3 regions of the Brenneria tiliae genome follow, and region 1 is predicted to be linked to each of the others. Evidence: predicted binding sites of a transcription regulator. Region 1 holds the regulator's gene; each other region holds the start of a gene.
What was found. The regulator Fur, encoded in region 1, represses iron uptake genes when iron is present. The targets are predictions, from matches to a motif close to ATAATAATGAGAACNACTATCAA.

Region 1 (10,353 bases):
GCCGACGCCTGTTCTTTATCGGCCGTTTCATTATCGCCATTGCGGCGCGCATCAACGGCGCGGGCCAGGCGCGTAACCATCCGGAAATACTGATCGTTGCCCTGATTGACATAATTCATGTTTTGCACCAGCAGGCTGCTGGTCTTGGACGTCGCCGTCATCTCTTTGAAGGAAAACATGGTATAGAGCGACACGCCGCCCCACAATACGCAGAAAATGCCAAGCACCCACAACATGGCCGTTCTGATGGCAATGTTCTTTAAAAGTTTCATTGTTCACTCCAGACCTAAGCACGCATTAATAAAAATGTTTTAATGGTTAATCGGCTTTGTAGTACGAAATTCAAGCCGCCGGGAAGTGTCGCCGCTCCCTGGCATTGGTGTTCCGTGGTATTGAACAGATAAGATCACTTAATTAATCGACAAAACTCAGACAACATTTAACCCCGGTACGGCTCTTGTCGTAGTTTGTTTTCTATTCTGTGAACGAATTCATAACATTCTATAAATACAAATTTTTTTGAGCCCCGGAATTTCAGCTAAAAATTACCCGCCACAATTTACGTCTCCTTACCGATACGAGTTTCTCATGCCGGTAGTGTCTGTTATTATTAGGCGATAAGTGGGTGAAAAACGGCACCATACCATTAAGAATCAAGAGGTTATTTAATTCATGGCACTGATAGGAATTTTCTTTGGCAGTGATACCGGCAATACCGAAAACATTGCCAAGACGATCCAACAGCAGCTGGGAACCGACGTTGCTGAAGTTCATGACATCGCCAAAAGCAGTAAAGAAGACCTTGAAGCTTTCGATATTCTATTGCTGGGTATCCCCACCTGGTATTACGGTGAAGCCCAATGCGACTGGGATGACTTTTTCCCTACGCTGGAAGATATCGACTTTAGCGGCAAACTGGTTGCCCTGTTTGGCTGCGGCGATCAGGAAGACTATGCGGAATACTTCTGTGATGCCATGGGCACCATCCGCGATATCATCGAACCGCACGGCGCGACCATCATCGGACATTGGCCGACGGAAGGCTATTACTTTGAAGCGTCCAAAGGTCTGGCGGATGACAAGCATTTCATCGGCCTGGCTATCGACGAAGATCGTCAGCCTGAACTGACCGCCGAGCGCGTCACCGCCTGGGTAAAACAGATTAGCGAAGAGCTGAATTTGCCAGAGCTGCTGGCTTAACACCACGCCTTGGCTCTGACAACTCCCTCGTCAGAGCCAAATCAATAGAAAAAACCTTTCATTAAGATTGATACATTTTTTTAACTTCCGGCCACAATTCTGTACAATACCCACATCGGTTATGTATGTTCACCATCGTTTTCCTCATTTGCCAACAATGCATTGCGTGCTACCTCTGTATTGTGTGTGGGAATAACCTTGTTAACATTCCATGGTTTCCATTTTGAATGCACGGTTCTATAATTGAGACGCTATTACATTTTTTGAGCCGACCGATGCCATAGGCTAGATAGCCCCCATTGATTAAGTAAGCAACAGGACTAAACCCGCATGACTGACAATAATATCGCATTAAAGAAGGCCGGCCTGAAAGTCACACTTCCGAGACTGAAAATTCTGGAAGTATTGCAGGACCCGGAGTGCCATCACGTCAGTGCGGAAGATTTATATAAAAAACTGATTGATATGGGCGAAGAGATTGGTTTGGCGACCGTCTACCGCGTACTGAATCAGTTTGATGATGCTGGTATCGTCACCCGCCATAATTTTGAAGGCGGCAAGTCGGTTTTCGAACTGACCCAGCAACATCATCATGACCATCTGATTTGCCTGGATTGTGGCAGAGTGATTGAATTCCGTGACGAGTATATCGAAGCGCGGCAACGTGAAATCGCGGAAAGACACAGCATAAAACTGACCAACCACAGCTTGTATCTGTATGGCCATTGCAGTGAAGGGGATTGCCGTGAAGACGAAACCCTGCACGATGAAAAAAGATAAATCAACCGCATAAAAAATCGCAGGTGCGATTTTTAACAAATAAAACCGCCGAGGCGGTTTTATTTTTTTATCCTGTAGACGCCCCAGCAATTATCCCACCCAGGTATCCCGCAGGCCCACCGTACGGTTAAACACCAGATGCTGCGGAGTGGAATAAACCCGGTCGGCGCAGAAATAGCCTTCCCGTTCAAACTGATACGCTTTTTCCGCTTCCGCCTGCGCCAGGCTCGCCTCGACAAAACCACGGGTCACCTGCAGCGACTCGGGATTGATGGTTGACAGGAAATCATCCGCCGCCCCGGGGTTGGCCACGCTGAACAGCCGATCGTACAGCCGGAATTCCGCCGGCAGGCCATGCGCCACCGACACCCAGTGAATAACGCCTTTGACCTTGCGCCCATCGGCCGGATCCTTACTTAAGGTATCCGCATCGTAGCTGCAATAGATGGTGGTGATAACCCCCTGCTCGTCTTTATCGATGCGCTCCGCTTTGATCACATAGGCGTTGCGCAGGCGAACTTCCTTGCCCAGCACCAGACGCTTATACTGCTTATTGGCCTCTTCGCGGAAATCCGCGCGATCGATATACACTTCTCGGCTGAACGCCACCTGGCGGGAGCCCATTTCCGGCTTATTCGGATGGTTCGGCATGGTAACCAGCTCTTCATGATCCGCAGGAAGGTTCTCAATCACCACCTTCACCGGATCCAGCACCGCCATGGCGCGCGGCGCATTGGCGTTAAGGTCGTCGCGGATACAGGACTCCAGCGCCGCCATTTCAACGTTGTTATCCTGTTTGGTGACCCCGATACGGTAACAAAACTCGCGGATAGACGCGGCGCTGTAGCCACGGCGACGCAAACCGGAAATGGTCGGCATACGCGGATCGTCCCACCCTTCAACAATCTTTTCCGTAACCAGCTGGTTCAGCTTACGCTTGGACATAATGGCGTATTCAAGGTTAAGGCGGGAGAATTCATACTGCCGCGGATGGCAAGGTATGGTGATGTTATCCAGCACCCAGTCATACAGGCGGCGGTTATCCTGGAATTCCAGCGTACACAGCGAGTGCGTCACCCCTTCCAGCGCATCGGAAATGCAGTGGGTAAAATCATACATCGGGTAGATGCACCACTTGTTGCCGGTCTGGTGGTGTTCGGCGAACTTGATCCGATACAGCACCGGGTCACGCATCACGATAAACGACGACGCCATATCAATCTTGGCGCGCAAACAGGCGGTTCCCTCGGCAAAGCCGCCGTTACGCATTTTTTCGAACAGCTCCAGGTTTTCCTGCACGCTGCGATCGCGGAAGGGGCTGTTTTTGCCCGGCGACGTCAGCGAACCGCGGTATTCGCGGATCTGCTCCGGCGTCAGTTCATCGACGTACGCCAGCCCCTTGCTGATAAGCTCCACCGCATACTGATGCAGCTGATCGAAATAATCGGAGGAATAGCGTACGTCGCCGCTCCATGAGAAACCCAGCCAGTTAACGTCGCGTTTGATCGACTCAACGTATTCAATATCTTCTTTTACCGGGTTGGTATCGTCAAAACGCAGGTTGCATTGCCCGTTATAGTCGCGGGCGATACCGAAGTTGAGACAGATAGATTTCGCATGCCCGATATGCAGATAGCCGTTAGGCTCCGGCGGGAAGCGCGTCTGAATATGGTCATGCTTACCGGACGCCAGATCTTCATCAATAATCTGGCGGATAAAGTTGGTTGGGCGGGCTTCAGCCTCACTCATGCTTGGTTCCTCAATGCTTAAACGACATATAACCGCTAATGATCCAACAAGCCAAGCCGGGAAACAACCGTTAGTTTGATTAAATTATCGGTGATGAATAAAAACGGGGCGAGATAGCAATCTCGCCCCGCGATTTCATCTACTTACCATGGTTCACACAGTAAGATTCCGCTTTACGCTACGCCTCGCTGACTTTTTTCAGCGCGGACGCGATGGACTCCGCCTGGGTGCCCACCACAATCTGCACATTCTGCTTATTCAGCCGGATAATGCCCGCGGCGCCCAGCCGCTTGGCCAAGGCTTCATCCACCCGGCTGGAATCCGCCACGTTCAAACGCAAGCGGGTGATGCAGGAATCAATGGCCAGCAGATTATCTTTACCGCCGACGGCCTGCAAATAGCCGCGGGCCAGCGTGGTCATATCGCCCGACGCCGCCGCCGAGGCGTTTACATCATAGCCGTCCGCTTCGCTGCCGCTTACCGACAGTTCGCGTCCCGGCGTCAGCAGGTTGAAGCGCAGGATGGTGAAACGGAACGCCAGATAGTAAATAACGAAGAACGCCAACCCCTGCGGTATCAGCATATACCACTGCGTCGCCAGCGGGTTGCGGGACGACAGCACCATATCCACCAGCCCGGCGCTGAAACCGAAACCGGCGATCCAATGCATGCTGGCCGCAATAAACACCGAGATCCCGGTGAGCAGCGCGTGCAGAACATACAGCACCGGCGCCACAAACATAAAGGAGAACTCCAGCGGCTCGGTGATGCCGGTAAAGAATGCGGCGAATGCCGCGGCAAGCATAATCCCCGCCACCTTGCTTTTATTCTCCGGACGCGAGCAGTGATAAATAGCCAACGCCGCCCCCGGCAGGCCGAACATCATAATCGGGAAGAACCCGGCCTGATAACGTCCGGTAATGCCGGCGACCGCTTTCCCCGCGTCGATGGACTGTTGCCCGGCCAGGAAATTCGGGATGTCGTTAATTCCGGCCACATCAAACCAGAACACCGAGTTCAGCGCGTGGTGCAGACCGACGGGGATCAACAGGCGGTTGAAGAAGGCGTAAAGGCCGGCGCCGGTCGCGCCCAACTGCTGGATATACTCGCCAAAAGCGACCAGCGCGTTATAAATGACCGGCCACACATACATCAGGATAAAGGCGACCAGGATCATCAGGAATGAGGTGAGGATCGGCACCAGGCGCCGTCCGCTAAAGAATGACAGCGCTTTTGGCAGTTCCACCTGACTAAAGCGGTTATACAACTCCGCGGAAATCACCCCGACCAGAATACCGATAAACTGGTTTTTAATATTGCCGAACGCGGCGGGCACCTGATCCACCGGAATTTTCTGGATCATCGACACCGCTTCCGGCGAACCGAGCGTGGTCAGCACCAGATAGCCGACGAAACCGGTCAAGGCCGCGGCGCCGTCTTTATCCTTCGACATGCCGTAAGCCACGCCGACGGCAAACAGCGCCGCCATATTTTCGATAATGGCCGCGCCCGATTTAATAAACAGCGCCGCCAGGGCATTTTCACTTCCCCAGCCGACCGGATCGATCCAGTAGCCAATCCCCATCAGGAGCGCGGCGGCGGGCAGCGTGGCGACTGGCACCATCAACGCCCGGCCGATTTTTTGCAAATAGCTAAGAATACTCACATTTTCCTCTCTTCCCCTGTGGGACAAAAAACTGCCGGTTAAACTGGCTCACTGCCGGGTAAAACCACTGCGGGTGGTATTGGCATGGAGTGTAAGAAAAATATTTCGCTCCACAAATTAAACCCTTTCATTATGTGATAACAATCACTAAAAAATCGCATATAAAAAGATTATACCTGCATAAAACGCCAACTTATTTTAAGATAAAAAAAAACAGGCTACACTGATGCGCACTGTTATTTCACCGCTGAAACGCGCCGCCAAGGCGATTTAGCCCGATACTTGTTTAATCGTCCTCAACAATCAGGAGACCGCTGATGAGACTGATTCCCCTCGCTACCCCGGCTGAAGTCGGCAAATGGGCCGCACGCTATATCGTGCAGAAAATCAACGAATTCAACCCCAGCGCCGCCCGCCCTTTCGTGCTGGGCCTCCCCACCGGCAGTTCACCGCTGGAAGCCTACAAAGCGCTGGTGGCGATGCACCGGGCCGGAGAGGTGAGTTTTAAGCACGTGGTAACGTTCAATATGGATGAATATGTCGGCCTGCCCGCCGAACATCCGCAAAGCTATCGCAGCTTTATGCAGCAGAATTTATTCAATCACGTTGATATTCCGCCGGAAAACATTAACCTGTTGAATGGCAACGCGGAAGACATCGCAGCGGAGTGTCGCCGCTACGAAGAGAAAATCAAGTATTACGGCAAGATCCACCTGTTTATGGGAGGAGTAGGCAATGACGGGCATATCGCCTTCAATGAACCCGCCTCTTCTTTAGCTTCCCGGACTCGAATAAAAACCCTGACGGAAGAGACTCGCCTCGCCAACTCTCGTTTCTTTGGCGGCGATGTTAATCTGGTGCCGAAATTCGCCCTTACCGTCGGCGTCGGCACCCTGCTGGATGCCGAAGAGGTGATGATCCTGGTCACCGGACGCAACAAGGCCCAGGCATTACAGGCCGCGGTGGAAGGAAACCTAAACCATATGTGGACCATCAGTTGCCTGCAACTTCACGCCAAAGCGGTAATGGTATGCGACGAGCCGTCGACGATGGAGCTGAAAGTCAAAACCGTTAAATATTTCCGTGAATTAGAAACGGAACAGATGAAAAATCTTTAATCAGTGGTCGGGAGTTGACGATGTACGCTTTAACAAACGGCCGGATTTATACCGGCCACCAGGTGCTGGATAATCACGCGGTGGTGATCGCCGACGGTCTGATAGATAACGTTTGCCCCGTTAGCGACCTTCCCGCCGGGCTGAAAAGGCATGACCTCGGCGGCGCGTCGCTCGCCCCAGGATTTATTGATCTCCAGCTAAACGGCTGTGGCGGGGTTCAGTTCAACGACTCGCTGGAATCCATCTCGGTGCAAACGCTGGAAACCATGCATCAGGCCAACCTGAAGTCGGGCTGCACCAGCTTTTTGCCTACGCTTATCACCTGCAGCGATGAGTTTATGAAGCACGGCGTGGAAGTGATGCGCGCCTATCTGGCGCAGAACAGCTTCCAGGCGCTGGGCCTGCACCTCGAAGGTCCCTGGCTGAACGTGATAAAAAAAGGCACGCACAACGCGGACTTTATTCGTCAGCCGACGCAGGAACTGGTGGATTTCCTGTGCGCCAACGCGGACGTCATCAGCAAAATCACCCTGGCGCCGGAAAAAGTCGCCCCGGCGATAATCCGTCAGTTGGCGGACGCCGGCATCGTGGTTTCCGCCGGCCACTCCAACGCCACCTGGGAACAGGCCAAGCAGGGCTTTGCCAGCGGCATTCGCTTCGCCACCCACCTGTTCAACGCCATGCCTTATATCACCGGCCGCGAACCCGGCCTGGTCGGCGCCGTTTATGACGCCCCGGAAATCTATTGCGGCATTATCGCCGACGGCTGCCACGTGAGCTGGGCCAATATCCGTAACAGCAAGCGGATTAAAGGCGAAAAGCTGGTACTGGTCACCGACGCCGTGGCGCCGGCGGGATCGACGATTGACCGGTTCATTTTTGCCGGTAAAACCATATACTACCGCGACGGCCTGTGCGTGGATGAAAACGGCGTGCTCAGCGGTTCGGCCCTGACGATGATAGAAGCGGTGCGCAACAGCGTGGAACTGGCGGGGATCCCGCTGGATGAGGCGCTCAGAATGGCGACCCTTTATCCCGCGCGCGCCATCGGCATAGACGGGCAGCTAGGCAGCATTGAAAGCGGTAAAGTCGCTAATTTGACCGTTTTCGACCGTAACTATCACATTCTCAATACTTTTGTTAACGGCGGCGACAAAGAATTGACCATACGCGGGTAACTTTTCATGACCATTGGCGGACAAGCGCAGATAGGGAATGTTGATCTGGTTAAACAATTAAACAGCGCGGTCGTGTACCGCCTGATCGATCAACAAGGGCCGATTTCACGCATCCAGATAGCGGAACAGAGCCAGCTTGCCCCCGCCAGCGTCACCAAAATCACCCGTCAGTTGCTGGAGCGCGGGTTGATCAAAGAGGTGGAGCAACAGGCTTCCACCGGCGGCAGACGCGCCATTTCCATCGTCACCGAAACGCACCCGTTTCATGCCATCGCCGTGCGTCTCGGGCGCAATGACGCCACCGTCGCGCTGTACGATTTGCAGGGCAAATCCCTGGGGGACGCGCACTACGACCTGCCGGAAAAAACCCAGGAAAGCGTGGAAACCGCCCTGTTCAAAGCCATCGCCCACTTTATTGATAACCATCGGCCGCGCATCCGCGAGCTGATCGCCATTTCCGTGGCGTTGCCCGGCCTGGTCGATCCCCGCGCCGGCATCGTGCGTTATATGCCCCATATCAGCGTCAACAACTGGCCGCTGGTGGATAATATCCAGCGCCGTTTCCAGGTCGCCAGTTTTGTCGGCCACGATATTCGCAGCCTGGCGCTGGCGGAACACTACTTCGGCGCCACGCACGACTCGCTGGATTCGCTCCTGGTGCGCGTCCATCGCGGCACCGGCGCCGGGATTCTGGTTAACGGACAGATATTTCTCGGCACTAACGGCAACGTGGGAGAAATCGGTCATATACAGATTGATCCGCTGGGAGAGCGCTGTCACTGCGGCAATTTCGGCTGTCTGGAAACGGTCGTCGCCAATGGGGCCATCGAACAACGCGTGCGGCATTTATTGCAGCAAGGCTACCCCAGCAAAATAGAGCCGGATAACTGCACCATCGCCGCCATCTGCAAAGCCGCCAACCGGGACGATCCGCTGGCTCGCGAAGTGATTGAACACGCGGGACAATATCTGGGGAAAGCCATATCCATCGCCATCAACCTGTTTAATCCGCAAAAGGTGGTGATTGCCGGGGAAATTACCGCCGCCGAAAAAATCCTGCTGCCCGCCATTCAACGCTGCATCAATGCGCAGGTGCTGAAAGATTTTCGCAATAGCCTGCCCGTTGAAGTATCCGCATTGAACCACCTCTCGGCGATTGGCGCCTTTGCGCTGGTAAAACGCGCCATGTTAAACGGCGTTTTGTTGCAACATTTGCTGGAAATTCGCTGATCGCCGTTTTTTCTCATAAGAACGGGTTATGGAATCACTAAAAACATGGCGATTCCAGCGGATGAATTTATCGATTATTCATCAAATCGCCCTATAAATTATTCAAACAGCATCAGCATGGCTTTTTTTATTAGATGATATTGAATTCTTATAGCGTTTTGATGCTAAATCATTGTCACTGACACGGCATTGGTAATCAGTATGCAGGAAAAACGGCGGCGACATTGCTATCCGTAAATTGCAGCTGATTAATCTAAAATAATTAGGAGTCATCCATGTGTTCTATCTTCGGTGTGCTTGATCTCAAGACCGATCCTGTTGAAATGCGTAAAAAAGCGCTGGAATTATCACGCCTGATGCGTCACCGCGGACCGGACTGGTCCGGCGTCTATGCCAGCGATAAAGCCATTCTGGCCCATGAGCGCCTATCCATCGTTGATGTGAACACCGGCGCCCAGCCGTTGTACAACCTCGCGCGCACCCACGTCCTGGCCGTTAACGGTGAAATTTATAACCACCAGGCGCTGCGTCAGCAATATGGCGACCGCTACGCGTTCCAGACCGGCTCCGACTGTGAAGTCATCCTGGCGCTGTACCAGGAAAAAGGCCCGGAATTCCTGGACGATCTGCAAGGCATGTTCGCCTTCGCGCTCTACGACAGTGAAAAAGACGCCTACCTGATCGGCCGCGACCACCTGGGCATCATTCCGCTGTACATGGGCTACGACGAATTCGGCAACTTCTACGTGGCTTCAGAAATGAAGGCGCTGGTTCCGGTGTGCCGCACGATTAAAGAATTCCCCGCCGGCAGCTACCTGTGGAGCAAGGACGGAGAAATCCGTGAATACTATCATCGCGACTGGTTCGATTACGAAAACGTAAAAGACAACGAAACCGACGCCGCTGCCCTGCGCGACGCGCTGGAAGAGTCGGTAAAAAGCCACCTGATGTCGGATGTGCCTTACGGCGTTCTGCTCTCCGGCGGCCTGGACTCCTCGGTGATCTCCGCCATCACCAAAAAATACGCCGCCCGCCGGGTGGAAGACGACGAGCGCAGCGAAGCCTGGTGGCCGCAACTGCACTCTTTCGCCGTCGGCCTGAAAGGCGCGCCGGACTTGAAAGCCGCTCAGGAAGTCGCCGAACATCTGGGCACCGTGCACCACGAAATCCACTTCACCGAGCAGGAAGGGCTGGATGCGATTCGCGATGTGATTTACCACATTGAAACCTATGACGTGACGACCATTCGCGCCTCTACCCCGATGTATCTGATGTCCCGTAAAATCAAGGCGATGGGCATCAAGATGGTACTGTCCGGCGAAGGCTCCGACGAAGTGTTTGGCGGCTATCTCTATTTCCACAAGGCGCCGAACGCCAAAGAGCTGCATGAGGAAACCGTGCGCAAACTGCTGGCGCTGCACCAGTATGACTG
Region 2 (10,353 bases), on a different contig from region 1:
CGGATTAGCTCGTCGAGCGACGCCGCGCCGACCGCCGCCAGCATATGCCGGCGCTGGCCGGCGGAGGAACCGATATGGCGTTCAGCAAAAGCGCCGTTATGTTCAAGCTGACTGAGAGTCTGGGTCATTACGAAAATTTCCTGCATCACACGTATTGCGAGGGCACAAAACAAAACGCCCGGCTCGGCAGAGTCCGGGCGCCGGCATTATTCGTCTTCTTCCAGCGTCGCCTGATATCCCTCGGCATCAAGCAGTTCATCCAGGTCGGACTCGTCGGATGAGCGGATACGGAACAGCCAGCCGTCGGTATAGGGGGCGCTGTTGACCAGTTCGGGGGCGTTTTCCAACTCGTCATTGACGTCGATAATTTCACCGCTGATCGGCGCGTAGATATCGGAAGCCGCCTTGACCGATTCGGCGACGGCGCAGTCATCGCCCGCGGCGACGATGGTGCCGACCTCCGGCAAATCGATAAACACCATATCGCCCAATAACTCCTGCGCGTGATCGGTGATGCCGACGCTATATACGCCTTCGCCTTCGGACAGCACCCATTCATGGGAAGCGGTATATTTTAGTTCTGCTGGTACATCGCTCATTGCCACTCTCTCCTTTCCTTCACAAAATGGTTAAAACCGGCCGGTTGATAAATACTGAACCATCAGTTAATGCTGAAAATGGGTTTTCCGCCACGGACAAAGCCGGGTTTGGTGACATGCACAGGAAGTTCGCGGTTGCGGATCTGCACAATCGCCTGTTCGCCGATGCCGGCCGGGACGCGCGCCAGCGCGATACTCAGCCCCAGCGTAGGGGAAAAAGAGCCGCTGGTAATGACCCCTTCCCGCATCACGCCGTCGCCATCAGTAAAGCGCACCGGCAGGCCATTACGCAATACGCCTTTTTCCGTCAGCACCAGCCCGACCAACCGCTCGGTGCCTTTTTCCCGCTGGCGCTCCAGCGCCTCGCGGCCGATAAACTGACGCTCCTCCGGCTGCCAGGCGATGGTCCAGCCCATATTGGCGGCCAGCGGCGAAATGCCTTCGTCCATATCCTGCCCGTAAAGATTCATCCCGGCCTCCAGCCGCAGGGTGTCGCGCGCCCCCAGGCCGCAAGGCTTGACGCCCTCGGACGACAGACGCCGCCAGAGGTCGACCGCCTGCTCCCGCGGCAGCGCGATCTCGTAGCCCGCCTCGCCGGTATAGCCGGTCGTGGCGATGAAAAAGTCATCGGCCTGCACGCCGAAAAAGGGCTTCATGCCCGCGACCTGCTCACGCTGGGCGTCATTCAGCAGGCGCTGCGCCTTTTGCTGCGCCTGCGGTCCCTGAACCGCCACCAGCGCCAGATCGTCCCGCACGCGGATATCCAGCAGAAACGGCTCGGCGTGCCGGGCGATCCAGGCCAGATCCTTGTCGCGGGTGGCCGAATTCACCACCAGACGGAAATTGTCTTCCGCCAGAAAGTAGACGATCAGATCGTCAATCACGCCGCCGGACGCATTCAGCATGCCGGTATAGAGCGCCTTGCCCGGCAGGGTAAGCTTCGCCACGTCGTTCGCCAGCAGGTAGCGCAAAAATTCGCGGGTTCGCACGCCGTGCAAATCCACGATGGTCATATGGGATACATCGAACATGCCGGCGTCGCGCCGCACGATATGGTGCTCATCAAGCTGGGAGCCATAATGCAGCGGCATCATCCAGCCGTGAAAATCCACCATTCTGGCGCCGTCCGCCAGGTGCTGCTGATACAACGGAGTCTGCTTTGCCATCTTTTCCCTCTGTGCGGTGCATTGCGCTCAGGCGGTAAAAAAAAACGCCGCGCAAACGATATCTTGCCATTGAACTTACCACCGAAGCGCGGGTTAAACTATACCCGCAGGCATAAGTTAAACTATATGGCAGCCGCCTGAAATGCCGGGCGGCGCAAGGGCGATAAACAGCTAAATAGTCCAAATATAGTTAAATATAAAGCATAAATATTATGCAATAAGCGCAGAGTAGCGAATGATTGATATGAAAAACGGCCGGGCCGCACGCCGGCAGGCGTAAAAAACAGCGCCTTGCATTAGTTAAAATAATGCGAAAAAAGCGCTGAAATTAGATTATTTCAATCAAAACGCCGCCGCGTTTCGCTCCCTTCGACTACTGCGGCAACCCCTGTTCAATACGCTGTATCAGATAGGGGAAAAACGGATTGGAGGAGAGACGCAGCAGCGTGTCCAGATCCACCACCAGCACCGAGCGTTCGCCACGGGCCGCGATCATCCCCAATGGCAGGCCGAACTCGCGGGGATTTTGCGAAAAACGGCCGTAAAGAGAGTCGCTATCCGGAAATGGCAGCGCCACGTGCGACAGCGAGTAAATATCCGGCGGATAGTCGATGCCCAGATCGCGGGAATACTCCCGCTCCGTTCCGGCTTTTACATCAAAGGCGACGGCATGGGCGCTGTCCGGGGCGGCATTGGTGATTACCGTGGTGTCATAATGGCGCGGCGCGGCGGGCAATAGCTGACTGACGGCGCCGTTGGCCGAATCACGCAGTAAAGGGCCGAAGTTAATGGTGCGGTTGACGTCAAACAGCACCAGTTGGCTGCCGTTGGCCGGCAACAGATTATAAAACGACGACACCACCGCCCGCGTGCTCACGGTGAAATCCATCACCGACTGAAAGGTCAGCACCGGAGGCAGGCCCGCCAGCGTTTGATTTTGCGCTTTGCGGGTCAGCTGTCGCTGCAACTCATGGGTCAGCAGCCAGGACTGCCGCGCGCCGTTCACCGGAAACGAATTGTATTTGAACGGGTTGAATTCCGGCAAAATGCCCAGCCATGCCGATTTGGCGAACGCGGGAAACAGCGCGGGCAGCCCGGCGAGACCGGCAAAGCGGGCGTAGCTGGTGACGCCGATCATCGGCGAAATCAGTATCAGCCGATCAGGGCGGCTCAGCGCCGGATCGTCCAGCGCATCCAGGGCGTATTTCAGCGCCAGCGCCCCGCCGTTGGAAAACCCCACCATATGCAGCGGTAACGGCTTACCCGAAGGCTGCGCCAGATAGCGGCCGGCCTCGCGCACCGCCAGACGGGTGGCCGCCAGCCAGTCCTCCCAGTGAATATCCGTCAGCGCGCCGGGAACCGTACCGTGAGCGGGCAGACGAATGCCGACCACCACAAAACCGCGCTGGCGATAAAGCTGCGCAATATGCCGCAGGCTGTAAGGGGAATCCGTTAAGCCATGCAACAGCACCACCGCGCCTTGCGGCGCGCCGTCCGGCATCAGTTGGTAAGAACGATTCCAGTCGTGCTGAAACTTGCCCGGATACACCGGACTGCCGGCGAAATAACGGTTAATGGGCCGTTGTTCATCCTCGTCCAGCTCCTGGGTGACATGCTGTTCGATCTGCTGGAAAATGCTCTCTTCCGCGCGCAGATAAGCCGGCCAGTCCGCCCGGTCAAGCTCGTCCGCCGACAGTTCATCCGGCACAAAGGTGTGCCAGGGCGCCAGCGCCGGCCCGCGCTGCGTATCATAAATACGGATAGCCAGCAGCGTTATCGCCGCTACCGCTACAATAATCACCGCGCGTTTAATCATCCGCCTGACGGAGCCGATCAGCATGCTAATGTCCCTTCCCGTTTGCCGTTTCGCCGCCCGTTTTCAAAGCGGCCCGCACGTCTGAAAGCGTAAACCATCCCGGCCGCCGATGGTATTAAACTTCGTTCAGCGTACAGTCTCCGCAGCGGGCGACGTCGGGAATGCGATAGCGTTGGCAACAGCTGCGGCGCCGCATAAGGCCGCCGCGGGGAATAATGGTGCGATAGAGGGGATTTTCACCGCCGTCCAGCAGTGAACGGGAAAAGAACAGATCGTGGCGCAGCAGGTCGAGTTGGTCCGGCGCGATCAGCGGCGCCATCTCCCCCAAAAACCAGTGCATCAGATAGCCGGTATTATTCCAGGTGAGCCGGGCGTTAAGCGCGCCGAAGCTATCCAGCGTGTTGATAACCGGCGCGATATGCTGATGCAGCAACCGCTCCAGCCGCGCCCGCGGCGAGTCGCCGGCCATTTCCGGCGGCAGCGCCTGCGGCTCGATATAAAACGCCGCCGGGTGTCCTTTACTGGCGTGGAATTCGACATATATCCGGCTCGGAGAGCAGTCCAGCAGCGCGGCGTGTTTCAGCGATACCAGCATCAACGGCGGCACCAGCAGCCCGAAATACCACTGCGCCCATAATGATTGCAGCGGCTTGTCCTCATGCGGCTTATCCGCATGTTCCCGATATAGCTCATTACCGTAGCGCCGCACCAGCCGCTGAAACGCCTCGGGCCGCGACCACTCGGCGAGCGTCATGGCGCCCTCCGGGGGAGCCTCGCCGAACTTAACGCTATCCAGACAGTGCGGGCGATAGCGGCGCAGCAACGCGTTTAACTCGGCGGCCAGCCGCCGGTCGCCGCCGGAAAACGCCGGGTGCGCAACGGTACTGACGATATTTTTGACGGTTGGCATAGGCGGTTCCGCTAGGGTAGGCGAATAAACGGGAAACGAAATGATAACTATTGCCAATAGTATCCGGGTTTATCGCTAATGACAAACCGCGCGCTTCCCGTTAATGCCTCCGCCGTCGGGACCGGCCGGCGCCCAAGGCGCAGGAGCTAGATAAGCTGGCTGATATTCAGATCTTCCATCAAACGCTGATTGTCGGAATAGTCCACCGGAATGGCGATCACCGCCGGCCCCTGAACATCCATCGCCTGGCGCAATTTACTCACCAGCTCGTCTTCCGCTTCGACCGCAAAGCCTCGCGCGCCGAACGCATCCGCATAGGCTTTAAAATCGATCGGCCCGAATTTGACGCCGGAAGAACGGTGATACTTTTTCTCTTCCTGGATCTCGACCATGTTATAGGCGTTATCCACCCAGATAATATGCAGCACATTGCTGTTCAGGCGCACGGCGGTTTCAAGCTCCATGCTGGACTGCATAAAACCTCCGTCCCCTGAAACCGAAATCACTTTCTGACCGGGGTGAATCAGCGACGCGGCAATCGCCCAGGGCAACGCGACGCCCATCGTTTGCTGGCCGTTGGTCATCAGCACCTGCCGCGCCCGGAAGCTGTACAGATAGCGCGCCAGCCAGATATGGAAACTGCCCATATCGACGCACAGCGTGACGTCATGGTTGACGATGTCCTGCATCGCCCGCACCAGCCGCAGCGGATGAATGGCGAAGCCGCGCATATTCATGCCGCGCGTCGCCAGATCGCGCCGTTGCTGACAGCGGTCGCGCAGAATAGCCTGCGCCTGCGGCGAAAGGGTCAACGGCGCGTGGATACAGCCGGCCAGCGCATCGACGGTGGTGGTGATATCGCCAATCAGCTCTACGTCGGGCAGATAGGCGCCGTCGATATTGGCGGGCAGCACGTCGATATGCACCAGCGTCGCTTTGCCGCTGTTCCACAATACCGGGTCATATTCCACCGGGCTGTAGCCGACCGTAATAATCAGATCGGCCTGCTGCAGCAGCTTATCCCCCGCCTGATTGTTGAACAGGCCGACGCGCCCGGCGAAATGGTCGAAGCTCTGCTGGTCAACGGCGCCGGCGGCCTGGTAGGTGCTGGTTACCGGCAGCTGGCTTTGATGCAGCAAGCGGCGTAGCGCCTCGGCGGTTTTCGGCTGGCTCGCCATCAATCCCAGCAGCAAAATAGGATTTTTGGCCCGCTGGATCATCCGCGCGACCTTGTCGATCTCCGCCTGGGGCGCGCCGTTCAGCGCGGGCTGTTCGGGGCGGACCAGTACGGCGCTGGTCACCGGATCGTTGATGATATCCTGGGGCAGGCTGATGAAAGAGGCGCCGGGATGTCCCGTTTCCGCGGCGCGGAAGGCGTTCGCCAGCACTTCGGATATCGCCGACGACGCCCTGACCTCCGCGCTGAATTTGGTTACCGGCTGAAACAGACTGACGGTGTCCAGGCTTTGATGCGTCAGCTTAAGGCTCTCCGCGCGTTTCACCGCGCCGCCGATGGCCACCAGGGGGTCGCCCTCCGAGGTGGCGGTCGCCAGTCCGGTCACCAGATTGCAGCAGCCCGGTCCGGAGGTCACCAGCGTCACGCCGGCTTTTCCGGTCAGTCGTCCGATGGCCGCCGCCATAAAAGCGCCGTTGGCCTCATGGCGCACCGGGATGGTTTGAATCGGCGAGTCCTCCAGGGCATCAAAAACGCGATCGATTTTTGCTCCCGGAATACCAAATACATATTGCACGCCCTGCTGCTCCAGATGCTTCACCACCAGGGCGGCGCCACAGTTCCAGCTCTGCTGACCTGTTGAATTTTCCATTGTCTCACACTCCTCTGAGATGTTTCGTATTCTGCCGTTGCTTAACTTTCCACTGCCTGGATAGCGCTATCGAGATTTTCAGGTGACAGGTCAGCACCGAGAAAATCCCGATCCTGCGGCAGGTCGATAATCAGTTTGGAGATCACCCCAAACGTCAGAACGCCGCTTTCCATCTCATAATCAAGGATGTGTCCTCCTCCTTGGCGATCGTCGGTAATAAAATGCTCATGATAGCCGGCGACGTTGATGCCCTGCGTATAGGCCGGACTGCGAAAACCGATGACGCTTCCCTGACAATGTTCAAAATGGAACGTCGGCTGCTGGGCGATGGCTTCCAGCATCGGTTTATAGGGGCGTTTCTGGCGCGGCACGGTACGGGTTTCAACGTACTTGAAGCGGCCGTCGATGCGCAGGGCGCAAAACAGATTATCCGTCCCCACCAGGCTATCGATTTTCTGGTGCAGACTGTGACGATCAATCGGACTGTTGAAATGGACTTCTTCCGTCGGACGGAAAAAGGTCATCACCGCGAAAGGCGTCTTCTGGTGCGGCTTGGCCGCCCGCGCGCTGCCGTCAGAGCGCAGTTGGAAAATAAGGCGGTTGAAAGCCACCAGCTCGCCGTCCAGATTGTTAAACGTCCCTAATCCAAAATCGCCATGCTGCAATAATTCCTCCATCGTCCGGCTGCCTTCGTACACGCCATTAATTAAACCACTCATTAGTGAAGTTTGATAAATAACGCACTCCGGATGGTGCTGCCGATGTTTAAGCGCATACGTTGCGATCTCTTCCACGCAAGGGTTTACGCCACTATCTTCTTTCATAGGCCTTCTCTTTCGATGGGTTATTACTTAAATCTTTCTAACTCATCCTTAAAGATTGACGCTAACATAGACAAAGTTCCAATATACAAGCCTCGTCATTTTAAGATCTGAAAAATATGGAGCCCGCTAATGGAATTTCGTTACCTGCGCTACTTTGTTGCCGTCGCCGAGGCCCGGCATTTCACGCGCGCGGCGGAAAGCCTGGGCATATCGCAGCCGCCGCTCAGCCAGCAAATCAAAAAACTGGAACATGAAATAGGCACGCCGCTATTCAAACGGCTGACGCGCGGCGTTGAAATGACGGAAGCGGGAAAAGTGTTATATGAAGATGCCTGCCAGATCCTGAAACTGACCGATGCCGCCGTTGACCGCGCCAGAAGCATCGCCAGGGGAGAAGAAGGGAATTTAAACGTCGGTTTTTCCTCATCCGCCTCTTTTCATCCGGTGGTGCTACGGCTGCTGCACGCCTATCGCCAGCGCTATCCGAATGTATCGTTAAGCCCGCGAACGGATAATCCTCCGCAGTTGCTTACCGAGCTGCACAACAGAAATATCGACGTCGCCTTTCTTCGTCTGCCGTGCAATATCGGCAGCGAATTCAATAGCGAGGTTCTGGCCGAAGAACCGATGAAACTGGTGCTGCCCGCCGATCACGCGCTGAATAATAAAAAACGCATCCATTTGAGCGAGCTGAAACAGGAATCCTTGATCACCTTCCCGCGGGAAATTTGCCCCGGATTGCACGATATGGTTATTCGCGCCTGCTATTTATCCGGCTACGAACCCCGGCTTAGCCAGCAGGCGCCGCAGCTAACGGCCACCATCGGCATGGTGTCGGCGGGCTTCGGCATCGCCATCATTCCCGAGTCGCTCTCCTGCATCAAAATAGGCAATGTGTCCTATCACGCCATAGAAGATATCCGCCTGAATACCCAGATCATCATGGTCTGGCGTCAGCACGAGCATAGGCCGATCGCCATGAATATGGTGCAGTTGTCGCGCAATCAGCGGCAAACCGGCTGACGATATCCCCGGCGCCCGCTGATGACAAGGCGCCGCCAAAAGAGTGGTAATTGATATAAATTATTATATGCTATTGGTTATCATTATCATTCTTGGCGGATATGAAATGCTGACAGCGATGATTACCGCATGCGGTTTATGGGGCGTTAGCTGGTGTATGGGAAAACAGCTGTCGAGCGCCTGGGGGATATTATTGCCCTGCGCCGTCATGCCGTTACTGGCCGCGCTTGATCTTGACCTGATGCATCTGAAAGTGATTATCGCCGTCGCCCTGTTGGCGACGCTGGCGATGTTATTTCATCACCGTCTGCGACACTATTTGCTCCTGCCGTCCTGCATTGCATTGGCTGGCGGAGTGGCCGCGCTGACCCTGGTGTTTAATTTAACGCTGGGATAAACGGGTAATCAAAGAGGGAAAAAGATTAACAGAGAAGTGGTGCGAAGAGAGGGACTTGAACCCTCACGCCCGTTAAGGCACTAACACCTGAAGCTAGCGCGTCTACCAATTCCGCCACCTTCGCACAGATAAAGCTCAATTTGCGCCGCCGACCAACCCGTACCACCGCATGGTGCGAAGAGAGGGACTTGAACCCTCACGTCCGTTAAGACACTAACACCTGAAGCTAGCGCGTCTACCAATTCCGCCACCTTCGCAATGTTGCTGCGATACGAATTTACCCTGAAGCACGGTTATTGTGCGGCACATTACTGTGGAACACAATCGTGGCGATGTGGTGCGAAGAGAGGGACTTGAACCCTCACGCCCGTTAAGGCACTAACACCTGAAGCTAGCGCGTCTACCAATTCCGCCACCTTCGCAATCCAGCAACACTGCCTTACGCAATGCCACCACGGAGGCGAATTCTAGAGGTTTTAGCGTCAAGGTCAATGATTATTTCCTCCGAAATGCGGGGGTTGCTGCAAAATTCATCACCTTCAGGATGACAATGGCCGGGCAAAGCGTTCATTCAGCCATTCGATAAATACCCGGATGCGCGGAGCAAGGAAACGCCCCGGCGGATACATCACATACAGCGGCATATCCGGCGGCGGCGTATCCTTAAGAATTTCAACCAGTTCGCCGCTGTCCAGCCAGCGCCGCACGCTGTGGCGCGCGGCAAAGACAGCATTTCGGCCGCACGGCTAAAGCTCCCCAGCTCCGCGATACGCACAAAAATGCGCATCGCCTGAATCTGATCCATCACGCCCCCATTGTTGTTGATTTTTGAATAGTGTTGCATGAAATGGGTTATTTATCTTTATCCAATAAACAACCACACTGATCTGACTTTCCACACCCACATGAGGACCACAGGATGCAACAACGTCAACTAGGTCTTAACGGCCCGTCGGTTTCCGCGCTTGGGCTAGGCTGCATGGGAATGAGCGATTTTTACTCCACCGCTCAGGATGAAAAAGAAGCCATCGCCACGCTGCACCGGGCATTGGAGTTAGGCATAACGCTGCTTGATACCGCGGATATGTACGGCCCGCATACTAATGAGCAACTGGTCGGCAAAGCCATCAAGGGGAAACGTCAGCAGGTTTTCCTGGCCACCAAGTTCGGCATTCTGCGCGATCCGGCCGACCCCGATCTGCGCGGCGTCAGCGGCAAGCCGGAGTATATCCGCCGGGCGATCGAGGGCAGCCTGTCGCGGCTGGGCGTAGAGGTGATCGACCTCTACTATCAGCATCGCATCGACCCGACGGTGCCGATTGAAGAGAGCGTCGGAACGCTGGCCGATCTGGTCAAGGAAGGGAAAATACGCTATATCGGCCTGAGCGAGGCCTCCGCCGAGACGCTGGAACGCGCTCATCGGGTGCATCCCATCACCGCCCTGCAGAGCGAATATTCGCTATGGACGCGGGATGTGGAAACCGACATCCTGCCCGCCTGCCGGCGTCTTGGCATCGGGTTCGTGCCCTACAGCCCGTTGGGACGCGGTTTCCTGACCGGGGCCATCCGCAGCCCGGACGATCTGGCCGCCGATGATTTCCGCCGCCGCAACCCGCGTTTCGCCGGAGACAACTTCGCCAAAAACCTGCAATTGGTGGACAAGGTGAATCAGTTGGCTAAAGAAAAGGGCGTGGCGCCCTCACAGCTGGCGCTGGCCTGGGTACTGGCGCAGGGAGAGCATATTGTGCCGATCCCGGGAACCAAACGCCGCCGCTATCTGGAGGAGAACATC
Region 3 (10,353 bases), on a different contig from region 1:
GCGGGGGACGGACACCCGCTATTCTGTATTCATCCCGCTTCCGGATTTGCCTGGCAGTTTAGCGTACTGCCGCGCTATCTGGCGTCGCGCTGGCCGGTTATCGGTATACAGTCGCCGCGTCCGGACGGCCCCATCGCCCGCTGCGCCACCATGGATGAGGTGTGCGAACACCATCTGGTCAATCTGCGCCGGGTGCAGCCCCACGGGCCTTATCATCTGATTGGCTATTCGCTGGGCGGCACCGTGGCTCAGGGCATTGCCGCCCGGCTACAGGCACAGGGCGAGACGGTGGCTTTTCTCGGCCTGCTGGATACCTATCCTCCTGAAACCCAGGACTGGACGGCATCGATGGACGAAAAAGCCAGGCAGGAGGTGGATAACGAACGCGAGCTGTTTATGGCCGCCACCGAGGAGAGGGAGGATCTCGCCCTGGAGCAGCAGAAGCGCAGCATGTTTGATGATATTGAGGCCAATTACGCGGACTCGGTGCGTTTGCTGTCGCAGACCCATACCGCCCGCTACCAGGGGGAAGCCACGCTGTTTGTCGCCAAAGGTTCTCTTCCCGAGGGGATGGATGTGCAGGCCGCCTGGGCGCCCTATGTGCAGCGATTACAGGTGTTTGAACTGGATTGCTGCCATATCGATATTATCTCGCCGGCCTCGCTGGCCAGGCTGGGGCCGCTGATCGATAAGGTATTGTCCGGATTGTAAATTGCCTGGCCGTCGGGCGGCGATCCCGCGATCGCCGCCCGCAGCAGGCGGTTTATCCGCCGGGACGAACCCGCATGATGCTGTTAGCGGGGGCTTAGCGGGATTCTCGCGTTAGCAGGACCAACAGATAGATGCCGCCAATACAAACGGTCACGACGCCGACCGGTAGCTGATTCGGCGCGAACAGGCGTTGTGCCAGAAAGTCGGCCGCCAGTAATAAAAAGGCGCCGGTCAATGCGGCCGCCGGCAAGGAGGGGATATCCGCTCCGCTTAAACGACGGGCAATCTGCGGCGCGCACAGGGATATAAAGGATACGGGACCGGCGGCGGCCGTCACCGCCGCCGTCAGCGCGACGCCGATGACCATCAGCAACAGCCGCGATACCTCCACCGGCACACCCAGCGCCCGGGCGGTATCGTCCCCCATTTCCATCAGCGTCATACGCCGCGTCAGTAATAACGACAGGATAAAGGCGGTGGCGATAAATAGCAGTGAGGGAAGCCCTTTGCTCCAGGTAATGCCGTTAAGCGAACCCGCGCCCCAGAGCGCGGCGGACATGGCCGATTCCAGAGACGCCGAGATAATAAGCCAGGTATTGACCGAGTAGAGCAGCGCGCTGACGGCAATCCCGATGATAATAAGACGAAAGCCCTGAATGCCCTGCCGCCAGGTCAACAGCCAGACCAGCGCCGAGGAGAGGATGCCTCCCGCCAGGGCGCCGACGGCGGTGCTGAATTCACCGCCGTTAAACAGGATAATCGACATCAACGCCCCGGTATACGCCCCGGTGTTGAAACCAATGATGTCCGGACTGCCGAGGGAGTTACGCAGTAAGGACTGAAAGATGGCGCCGCTGACGCCGAGCGATGCGCCGAGGATCAGCGCCATCATCACGCGCGGCAAACGCCACTGGACCACAATGGTGACAATCCCTGCGGGACCTTCCCCCCACAGCGCCCGCAGTACCTGCCCCACGCTGAGCTGCATGGTGCCTGAAACCAGCGCCAGTATTGCCAGCGTCAGGCATAGGATAACCATTACGCCGCAATACCCGCGTCGACGCAGGGCGCTTTGCGTTAATCCGAGCTGCATCATCCACTTTTCCCCCCGTGTCGGCGTACCAGGGCAATCAGTACCGGAGAACCGATAAAGGCGGTAACGATGGAAACGCGTAATTCGCCGGGTACGATAACGCGGCCCACCATATCGGAAATCAACAGCAGTCCCGGAGTCAGGATCATGACCCAGGGCAGTATCTGCCGCTGATCCGGGCCGACCAATCGACGGGCGATATGGGGCACCATCAGGCCGATAAACGCGATGGGCCCCACGGCTGCGGTGGCCGAACCGCATAATAGCGTGATGGCGATCAGGCCCAGCATCTGCACCACTTTCGTCCGGGTGCCTAACGCCTGCGCCATATCATCCCCCATGTCCAGGACATTAAGGGAACGAGCCAGTAATAAAGCCAGCGCCAACCCTGCCAACACCGGCATGGCGATCACTTTTATAACGTGCATGCTGCGGATATCCAGCGTGCCGGCTTCCCAAAAACGGGCCTGATCATAGACCTGCGGATCCATTAGCGAGATACCGGAGGTCATGCCCGCCAGTACGGCGCCGAGCGCCACCCCGGCCAGCGTTAAACGGACGGGGCTGGATTTGCCCCGAGCCTGGAAAGCGATCAGCCATACTCCCAGACTGGATAACAGCGCGCCGCCGAATGCGAACCACAGATACTGTTCAGGCAGCGTTGCGCCAAAAAAAGCGATACCGATCACCACCGCGAAACTGGCGCCGGCGTTGATGCCTAAAATACCCGGGTCGGCCAAAGGATTGCGGGTGAGCGCCTGGATAAGCGCCCCGGATACGCCGAGCGCGGCGCCGGCCAGTAATCCGGCCAGCATGCGCGGCAAGCGGGCTTCGAGGATAATTATGCTGTCGGGATGGGTATGATCGCCGCTGAATATATTGATGACGTTGGTAAAGGGAATGTGTTTGGCGCCGACGAATAAACTGAGCAGGCTGCACAGCATCAATAGCAGAATCACGATCAGCAAACCGTACAGCGGATAGCCGGTTATTTTTCCCTTGGATGGCGCCCGCAGCAGGCTGGCGTCATTCATCGGCGTGAGATGGGTTTTGTCCGAATGCATATGAAAATGATTACAATTATCATTATAATTTAATGTTTAATATAATAACATGCCTTTATCGGGAACAAAACGCCGGCGTCGATGACGGCGATCTTATCGACTTAATCGGAGCTTAACAGTGCCAGGAAAATGCCATGGATAGACCCTCCATTTTACTCAATTTCAGCTTGCTAAGAGATAACCGTGATTTTCGAGCGCTGTTTTGCGCGCGTTTTATCTCGGTTCTGTCGTTAGGCATGCTGACCGTGGCGGTGCCGGTGCAGATCCAGCAGATGACCGGCTCGACCTTCCAGGTCGGAGTCGCGGTCATTCTGGCCAGCGGCGGTATGTTTATCGGCCTGTTGCTGGGGGGGGTAATGGCGGATCGCTACAACCGCCAGCGGCTGATTCTGTTCGCGCGCGCTACCTGCGGCGCCGGATTTGCCGGTTTGTACCTTAATACATTGGCCGCGGAACCTTCGTTGACCCTGCTGTGGCTGCTTGCCGTATGGGACGGTTTTTTCGGCGCGGTGGGCATGACGGCATTGATGGCCGCGACCCCGGCGCTGGTCGGGCGGGAAAACCTCGGCGCGGCGGGGGCCATCAGCATGCTGACGGTACGCTTCGGCGCGGTGGTGTCTCCCGCCATCGGCGGTATCGTTATCGCCTGGGGCGATGTGGGCTGGAATTACGCTTTGGCCGCGCTCGGAACCTGGATAACGCTGATTCCGCTGATACGTTTGCCTTCAATGCCGCCGCCGCAGCAGCCAAGGGAGCATCCCGGCCGTGCGTTGCTGGCGGGGATGGTTTTTTTAAAACAAAATCGGGTTATCGGCGCAATCGTGCTGATGGGCACGCTGGTCAGCCTGACCAGCGCCGTGCGGGTGTTGTTTCCCGCTCTGGCGGTTGGTTGGCGGATTGACGCATGGCATCTGGGACTGATGTATTCGGCGATACCGCTGGGTGCGGCGCTGGGCGCCTTCACCAGCGGGCGGGTGGCCCAAACCCCCCGTCCCGGCAGATTGATGATCTTCACGGCGGTGGCGGGATTTTTAGTTCTCAGCCTGTTCAGCCTGATGCCCTATTTTATCTTATCGCTGTGCTGCCTGGCGATTTATGGCTATCTCAGCGCCATCAATGCGCTGTTGCAGTTTACGCTGGTGCAGAGTCTGACGCCAAATGCCTTGCTGGGACGCGTCAATGGTCTGTGGACGGCGCAGGCGGTAACGGGGGATGCTTTTGGCGCTCTGCTGCTGGGCACCATGGGAACACAGCTGCTGCCGCAAACCTCCGGCCTGTTGTTCGGCCTCGGCGCCGCCCTGGCGTGCGTGGCGCTGGCCGCACTGTCTGCGCCGCTGCGCCGGCTTGAAAACCCCCCTCCGGCGCAGCCGGTGTCATCGGCGGGAAGTTAATGCCCGCCGAAACGGTTTTCCAGCCGATCTAACATATTGCTGGCGCTATAGTAGTCCAGGCGGAAGGTATCGTTGCCCATGGCATAAACATGGCGGTCCCTGACCGCCGGCAAATGGGCGACAAAAGGATTGGCGAGCAATTGCCCGACGCTCTCCCCATCAGTGGAAAACAGCAGATAGGTATTACCGTTCAGCCCGTCGGCCATCTTTTCGCCTGATAATTGCACCAGATCCTTACGCTTGCCCATGCTGTAATTGCCTTTCACTGAATCAGGCACTATGGCAAGCTCGAAACCCAACTGTTGAAGCAACTGGCCCTGTGCGGAGTCGGTGGTCCATAAATTGGCGCCCTTGCCGTCTTCCCGCCAGACAAAGGCGCTGACGGGCTGCGGAGGTAAACGCAAATGTTGCTTCACGGCGTTCAGTCGGCTGTCGAATTTCGCAATCACCGCCTGAGCCTGCTCCTCGCGTCCGGTAGCGTAGCCCAACTGAAGGGCCAGGTCCTGCCAGCTTTTATCATCATAATTGATCACCAGAACCGGCGCGATATCGCTAAGCTGTTGACGCAGCGCCAGGGCGGAGTCGCCGCCCGTGGCGGCGACCACGATCAGGTCCGGCGCTTCGTTGGCGATAGCTTCGGCATTGGGCTTGGTTTCATAGATTTTTTTTACCTTGCGTTCACGGGCGATATTGCTCCATTGGCGCAGGAATCCCTGACTGTCCGAAATACGGGAGCCCGGGCTGGTGGCGGAACTGGCGATCACCGGCGCATCGATCGCCAACAGGGTTCCGGTAACGGTGACGCTGGTGGAGACGACGCGCTGCGGCGGGGATTTGATAGTGAGGGTGCCGTCAAGGGTTTTAATCTGCCGCGGCCATCCGCTGACCGCCGTATTATCCGGTTCTGCCGCCTCGTTGGCCGTGTTTTTTTCGTCGCATGCGCTCAGTAGCGCTAACGCCAACAGCGGCAGCAACACACGGCGCCATCTCGAGAAGTAAAATTCCACTCTCATTACCTGAACCTCTTATCTCTTAAACGTCAATTGGGGGGACCGAAGCTTATTTTCCCATATTGACAATGCTTAAGCATCGCCTTAAGTTGTTACCCAAATCCATTAATGATAATCGTTATCATAATCGTTATCATTATGAATGATACAGGAGGTTGCGAGTGTACCGTTTGATTAGGGACAATATCACGCAGGAAGAGAAGAGTGGTTGGAGGCCGGATTCAGGATTTTTTTTCAGTTCGCCCTTTCGTAGCCTGTATACGCAGGGACGTTTTATGTCGCTGGCAACGCCCGCCAGCGATGGTTTTGATGCCGAGGGCGAATTTCAGCGAACCCTGCAACAGGCGTTTGCGCACGCCAGGGCGGCGGGCATTGCCGAACCGGTGCTGGTCGGCGCGATTCCTTTTGACGCCACCCGTCCGTCGTCGCTGTTTATTCCCCGGCAAAGCCACTGGTTCCGTCGATCCGATTTAACCACGCCCTTACTCAGCGACTGTCCTTCATTACCGGATATCGTCACCGCCACGCCACGACCGGAGCGGGAGGTTTTTGTCGATTTGGTGAGTCAGGCCGTGAATGCGACGCGGGAGGGGAACATCGCCAAGGTCGTACTCTCGCGCCTGCTGGATATTGAACTCGGCGCGCCGGTCGACCATCGGGCGCTGTTGGCGCGTATGCTGGCCCGAGAACCCGATGCCTACCATTTTTATGTCCCACTTGACGATGGCGCGTTGCTGGGCGCCAGCCCTGAATTGTTATTGCGTAAGTCGGGGCGCCATCTACACTCTACGCCGTTGGCGGGGTCGGCTGCGCGGGCCACTGACCCGCAGGCGGATCGGAACGTGGGGCAACGATTGCTGGATTCGGCGAAGGATGGGTATGAGCATCAGGTGGTGATTAACGAGATGCGCCGTGTGTTGATCCCCCGTTGTCGCCAACTGCATATACCAGATACGCCGCAACTGCTTTCCACCGCCACGCTGTGGCATTTGGCGACCGCCATCAGCGGCGAAACGGCCAATGAAACCGACAACGCCCTGTCACTGGCCAGTTTGCTCCATCCCACGCCGGCACTGTGCGGGTATCCGACCGAGGCGGCGCGTTCCCTAATCGCCTCCCTGGAACCCTTCGATCGCGGGCTGTTCGGCGGCATCGTCGGCTGGTGCGACGCGCAGGGCAACGGCGAATGGGTGGTCACCATCCGCTGCGGCGAAGTGCGTGAAAATCGGGTGACGCTGTTTGCCGGCGCCGGCATCGTGCCGGATTCGCAGCCGGTTTCCGAATGGAACGAAACCGGCGTGAAGCTGAGCACCATGCTCAACGCCTTTGGGATAACCAACGATCGGGAGTGCGTCGCATGATCATTGAATTCAACCGCTGGCCCGCCGAACTGGAGCAGCGCTATCGTGAGCGCGGTTATTGGACCGACCGGCCGCTGGGCGATATTCTCAGCCGCCACAAAGACAACGATGCGCTGGCGCTGATCGACGGCGATCGCCGCTTCAGCTATCGCCAGCTAAACCACAGCGTTAACCGCCTGGCGGGCGCGCTGACGCGGCGCGGCGTACGGCGCGGGCAAACGGCGCTGGTGCAGTTGGGGAATATCGCCGAATTTTACCAGACCTATTTCGCCTTGCTGCGTATTGGCGTGGTGCCGGTGAACGCGCTGTTCAACCATCAGCGCAGTGAATTGAGCGCCTATGCGCAGCAGATCGCGCCGGCGCTGCTGATCGCCGATCGCGGCCATGAGTTGTTCCATGACGATAGGTTTATTGAGACGCTGCGGCAGAACCATCCCTCTTTACAACAGATCATACTGCGCGGCGACGGCGATCCTGAGCGCGATTTGCTCCATCTGCTGCAGGAAAGCGGGGATGATAATCTCTCCTCGCCGACGCCGCCGGACGAGGTGGCGTTTTTCCAGCTGTCCGGCGGCAGCACCGGCACGCCGAAACTGATCCCCCGCACCCACAACGATTACTACTACAGTATCCGCGCCAGCGTGGATATTTGCCGTTTTAATGCCCAAACCCGCTACCTGTGCGCCTTGCCGGCCGCCCATAACTATCCGCTGAGTTCGCCGGGCGCGCTGGGCGCGTTCTATGCCGGGGGAACGGTGGTGATGGCGAGCGACCCCAGCGCGACCCACTGTTTCCCGCTGATTGAACGGCATCGGATTAACGTTACGGCGCTGGTGCCGCCGGCGGTAAGCCTATGGCTGGAGGCCGTCGCGCTGGCCGGGCAGCGCACGGCGCTGCAAAGCCTGGAATTATTACAGGTCGGCGGCGCGCGGCTGAGCGAGGCGCTGGCCCAACGCATCCCCGCCGAACTGGGATGCCGGCTCCAGCAGGTGTTCGGCATGGCGGAAGGGTTGGTGAACTACACCCGTCTGGACGACGACGATGAGCGTATTTTCACCACCCAGGGGCGCCCCATCAGCACGGACGACGAAGTCTGGGTGGCCGATGCCGCGGGCAACCCCCAACCGCGCGGACAGGCCGGGCGCCTGATGACCCGCGGCCCCTATACCTTTCGGGGTTATTACCGCAGTCCGCAGCATAACCGGCAGGTATTTGATGAACAGGGCTTCTACTGCTCCGGCGATGTGGTGATCCAGCGCGAGGACGGCTATCTGCAGGTGGTGGGGCGGGAGAAAGATCAGATTAACCGCGGCGGCGAAAAGATCGCCGCCGAGGAGATTGAAAACCTGCTCTTACGTCATCCTCAGGTGATCAACGCCGCGCTGGTGGCGATCCCCGACCCGCTGATGGGGGAAAAGAGCTGCGCTTTCGTCGTTTGCCGGGAAGCGATCAAATCCGTGGCGCTGCGTCGTCATCTGCGCGAGCAGGGCATTGCCGATTACAAATTGCCGGATCGTTTTGCAAGCCTGCCGGCGTTACCGGAAACGCCGGTGGGTAAAGTTGATAAACAGCGTTTGCGCGAGATGGCGCAGCAGCTTATCCCGCAGGAGAGTCATCCATGAGTATTCCCAAACTGAATAGCTACCCTCTGCCGTCGGCGGAGGCGCTGCCCGACAACAAAGTGAGCTGGCCGCTGGAAACGGCGCGGGCGGCGTTGCTGATCCATGATATGCAGCGCTATTTTCTTAATTTCTGGGGGGAGAACAGCCCGCTGACCGCCCGGCTTATCGACAATATTGCGCGCCTGAAAAATTTTTGCCGTCAGCGCGGCATTCCGGTGTTCTACACCGCTCAGCCGAATAATCAGAGCGCCGCCGACCGGGCGTTGTTGAACGATATGTGGGGGCCGGGGCTGAATAACTATCCCGAACAGCAGAAGATCACCGACGCCCTGACGCCGGAGGACGCGGACACCGTGCTGGTGAAGTGGCGCTATAGCGCCTTTGTGCGCACCGACCTGGAACAACGGCTGCGCGACGCCGGTCGCGATCAGCTGATTATATGCGGCGTTTATGCCCATATCGGCTGTCTTACCACGGCGAACGACGCTTTTATGCGCGATATCAAGCCCTTTATGGTGGCGGACGCGCTGGCCGATTTCTCCCTGGATGAGCATATGATGGCCCTGCGCTATAGCGCCGGCCGCTGCGCCCGGGTGGTCACCACCGACCAGCTGGTAGCGGATGAACCCGCGGCGCAAGGATACGGTAAATCCCGTCTGCGGGCGGAGCTGTTGCCGCTTCTGGATGAGGACTGCGGCGAGGTGGACGATGATGAAAACCTGCTGGATTACGGGCTGGACTCCGTACGCATCATGTCGCTGGCGGCCCGCTGGCGTCAGCAGGGCCACGATGTGGATTTCGTGGCCCTGGTAAAAAGCCCGACCATCAACCACTGGCTGGCATTGCTGGCGCAGCCGCAGCGGGAGGAAGCATGAGCGCCCGCTTTGATTTCAGCGGCAAACAGGTATGGGTAACCGGCGCCGGTCGCGGCATCGGCTATGAAACGGCGTGCCGTTTCGTAGCGGCGGGGGCCGAGGTGGTGGGGTTTGATCTGGCGTTTCCGGATACGGCATTGCCTTTTACCCCCAGCCTGCTGGATATCCGCGACGCTGGCGCCGTGGCCGAGCGTTGCGGCGCGCTGCTGTCGCAAACGCCGCGGCTGGATGTGCTGGTCAACGGCGCCGGTATTCTGCGTATGGGGGCGACGGAAAAGCTCAGTCAGCAGGACTGGCAGGATTGCCTGGCGGTCAATGCGAGCGGCGTATTCAATCTGTTGCAGGCGGCGATCCCGCAGTTTCAGCGCCAGCGCGGCGGGGCCATTGTGACGGTGGCGTCCAATGCCGCGCACGTTCCCCGCGTGGGCATGGCCGCCTACTGCGCGTCCAAGGCGGCGGTGCGCAGCCTGTGTCTGACCGCGGGGCTTGAGCTGGCGCCGTATGGCGTGCGCTGTAATCTGATCTCGCCGGGTTCGACGGACACCCCCATGCTGCGCGGCATGTGGGCGTCGCCGGCGGGGGAGCAGTCCACCATCGACGGTTTTCCCGACCAGTTCAAACTGGGCATTCCGCTGGGGAAAATCGCCCGGCCGCAGGATATCGCCGACGCCATTTTGTTTATGGCGTCCGATATGGCCGGCCATATTACGCTACAGGATATCGTTATTGACGGCGGCGCCACGCTGGGCGCCTGAACCGACGCCCCGCGCGTTGCCCGCGCAGGGCGCGATTCCCGCCGCTTGCAGTCACTGATTGTGTATCACCGTTAAATCAGGGAAAATACCCGGCTTACGATTTAATTCCCGCTTCGCCTGACGCTGACATCGGTATTTTTGACTTGATGACGCCGCCGGGTGGCTAACAGAAGAAACCTGAAAATCATGTCTCCAAGTGAATACGCCCGCGAAGTCGCGAAAAGACGCACCTTCGCCATTATTTCCCACCCCGACGCCGGTAAAACCACCATTACGGAAAAAGTGTTGCTGTTCGGGCAGGCGATCCAGACCGCCGGTACGGTAAAAGGGCGTGGTTCGAGCCAGCATGCGAAGTCCGACTGGATGGAGATGGAAAAACAGCGCGGAATCTCCATTACCACCTCGGTGATGCAGTTTCCCTATCATGACTGCCTGGTCAATCTGCTGGATACCCCGGGGCATGAAGACTTC

Region 2: the regulator Fur is predicted to act here: its motif matches at 4,532-4,554, upstream of fhuF (siderophore-iron reductase FhuF).
Region 3: the regulator Fur is predicted to act here: its motif matches at 2,869-2,891, upstream of fepD (Fe(3+)-siderophore ABC transporter permease).

What each region holds. Positions count from the first base shown of each region.
Region 1 is NZ_JAKPCB010000095.1:35,691-46,043, forward strand. It holds gene MFP24_RS08790 (methyl-accepting chemotaxis protein) at 1-272, opposite strand, end outside; gene fldA (flavodoxin FldA) at 673-1,200, shown strand; gene fur (ferric iron uptake transcriptional regulator) at 1,531-1,980, shown strand; gene glnS (glutamine--tRNA ligase) at 2,071-3,729, opposite strand; gene nagE (N-acetylglucosamine-specific PTS transporter subunit IIBC) at 3,908-5,395, opposite strand; gene nagB (glucosamine-6-phosphate deaminase) at 5,713-6,513, shown strand; gene nagA (N-acetylglucosamine-6-phosphate deacetylase) at 6,534-7,691, shown strand; gene nagC (DNA-binding transcriptional regulator NagC) at 7,698-8,921, shown strand; gene asnB (asparagine synthase B) at 9,197-10,353, shown strand, end outside.
Region 2 is NZ_JAKPCB010000098.1:138,439-148,791, forward strand. It holds gene gcvP (aminomethyl-transferring glycine dehydrogenase) at 1-128, opposite strand, end outside; gene gcvH (glycine cleavage system protein GcvH) at 207-599, opposite strand; gene gcvT (glycine cleavage system aminomethyltransferase GcvT) at 662-1,765, opposite strand; gene MFP24_RS13135 (alpha/beta hydrolase) at 2,139-3,605, opposite strand; gene fhuF (siderophore-iron reductase FhuF) at 3,697-4,491, opposite strand; gene alsS (acetolactate synthase AlsS) at 4,638-6,317, opposite strand; gene budA (acetolactate decarboxylase) at 6,359-7,141, opposite strand; gene MFP24_RS13155 (LysR family transcriptional regulator) at 7,271-8,164, shown strand; gene MFP24_RS13160 (DUF1435 domain-containing protein) at 8,271-8,561, shown strand; tRNA gene MFP24_RS13165 (tRNA-Leu) at 8,599-8,685, opposite strand; tRNA gene MFP24_RS13170 (tRNA-Leu) at 8,732-8,818, opposite strand; tRNA gene MFP24_RS13175 (tRNA-Leu) at 8,897-8,983, opposite strand; partial or broken gene MFP24_RS13180 (LysR substrate-binding domain-containing protein) at 9,101-9,259, opposite strand; partial or broken gene MFP24_RS24405 (helix-turn-helix domain-containing protein) at 9,271-9,366, opposite strand; gene MFP24_RS13185 (aldo/keto reductase) at 9,481-10,353, shown strand, end outside.
Region 3 is NZ_JAKPCB010000097.1:26,655-37,007, reverse strand. It holds gene MFP24_RS11430 (non-ribosomal peptide synthetase) at 1-711, shown strand, start outside; gene fepG (iron-enterobactin ABC transporter permease) at 806-1,807, opposite strand; gene fepD (Fe(3+)-siderophore ABC transporter permease) at 1,804-2,868, opposite strand; gene entS (enterobactin transporter EntS) at 3,003-4,259, shown strand; gene fepB (Fe2+-enterobactin ABC transporter substrate-binding protein) at 4,256-5,272, opposite strand; gene MFP24_RS11405 (isochorismate synthase) at 5,440-6,630, shown strand; gene MFP24_RS11400 ((2,3-dihydroxybenzoyl)adenylate synthase) at 6,627-8,252, shown strand; gene MFP24_RS11395 (isochorismatase) at 8,249-9,127, shown strand; gene dhbA (2,3-dihydro-2,3-dihydroxybenzoate dehydrogenase) at 9,124-9,882, shown strand; gene prfC (peptide chain release factor 3) at 10,069-10,353, shown strand, end outside.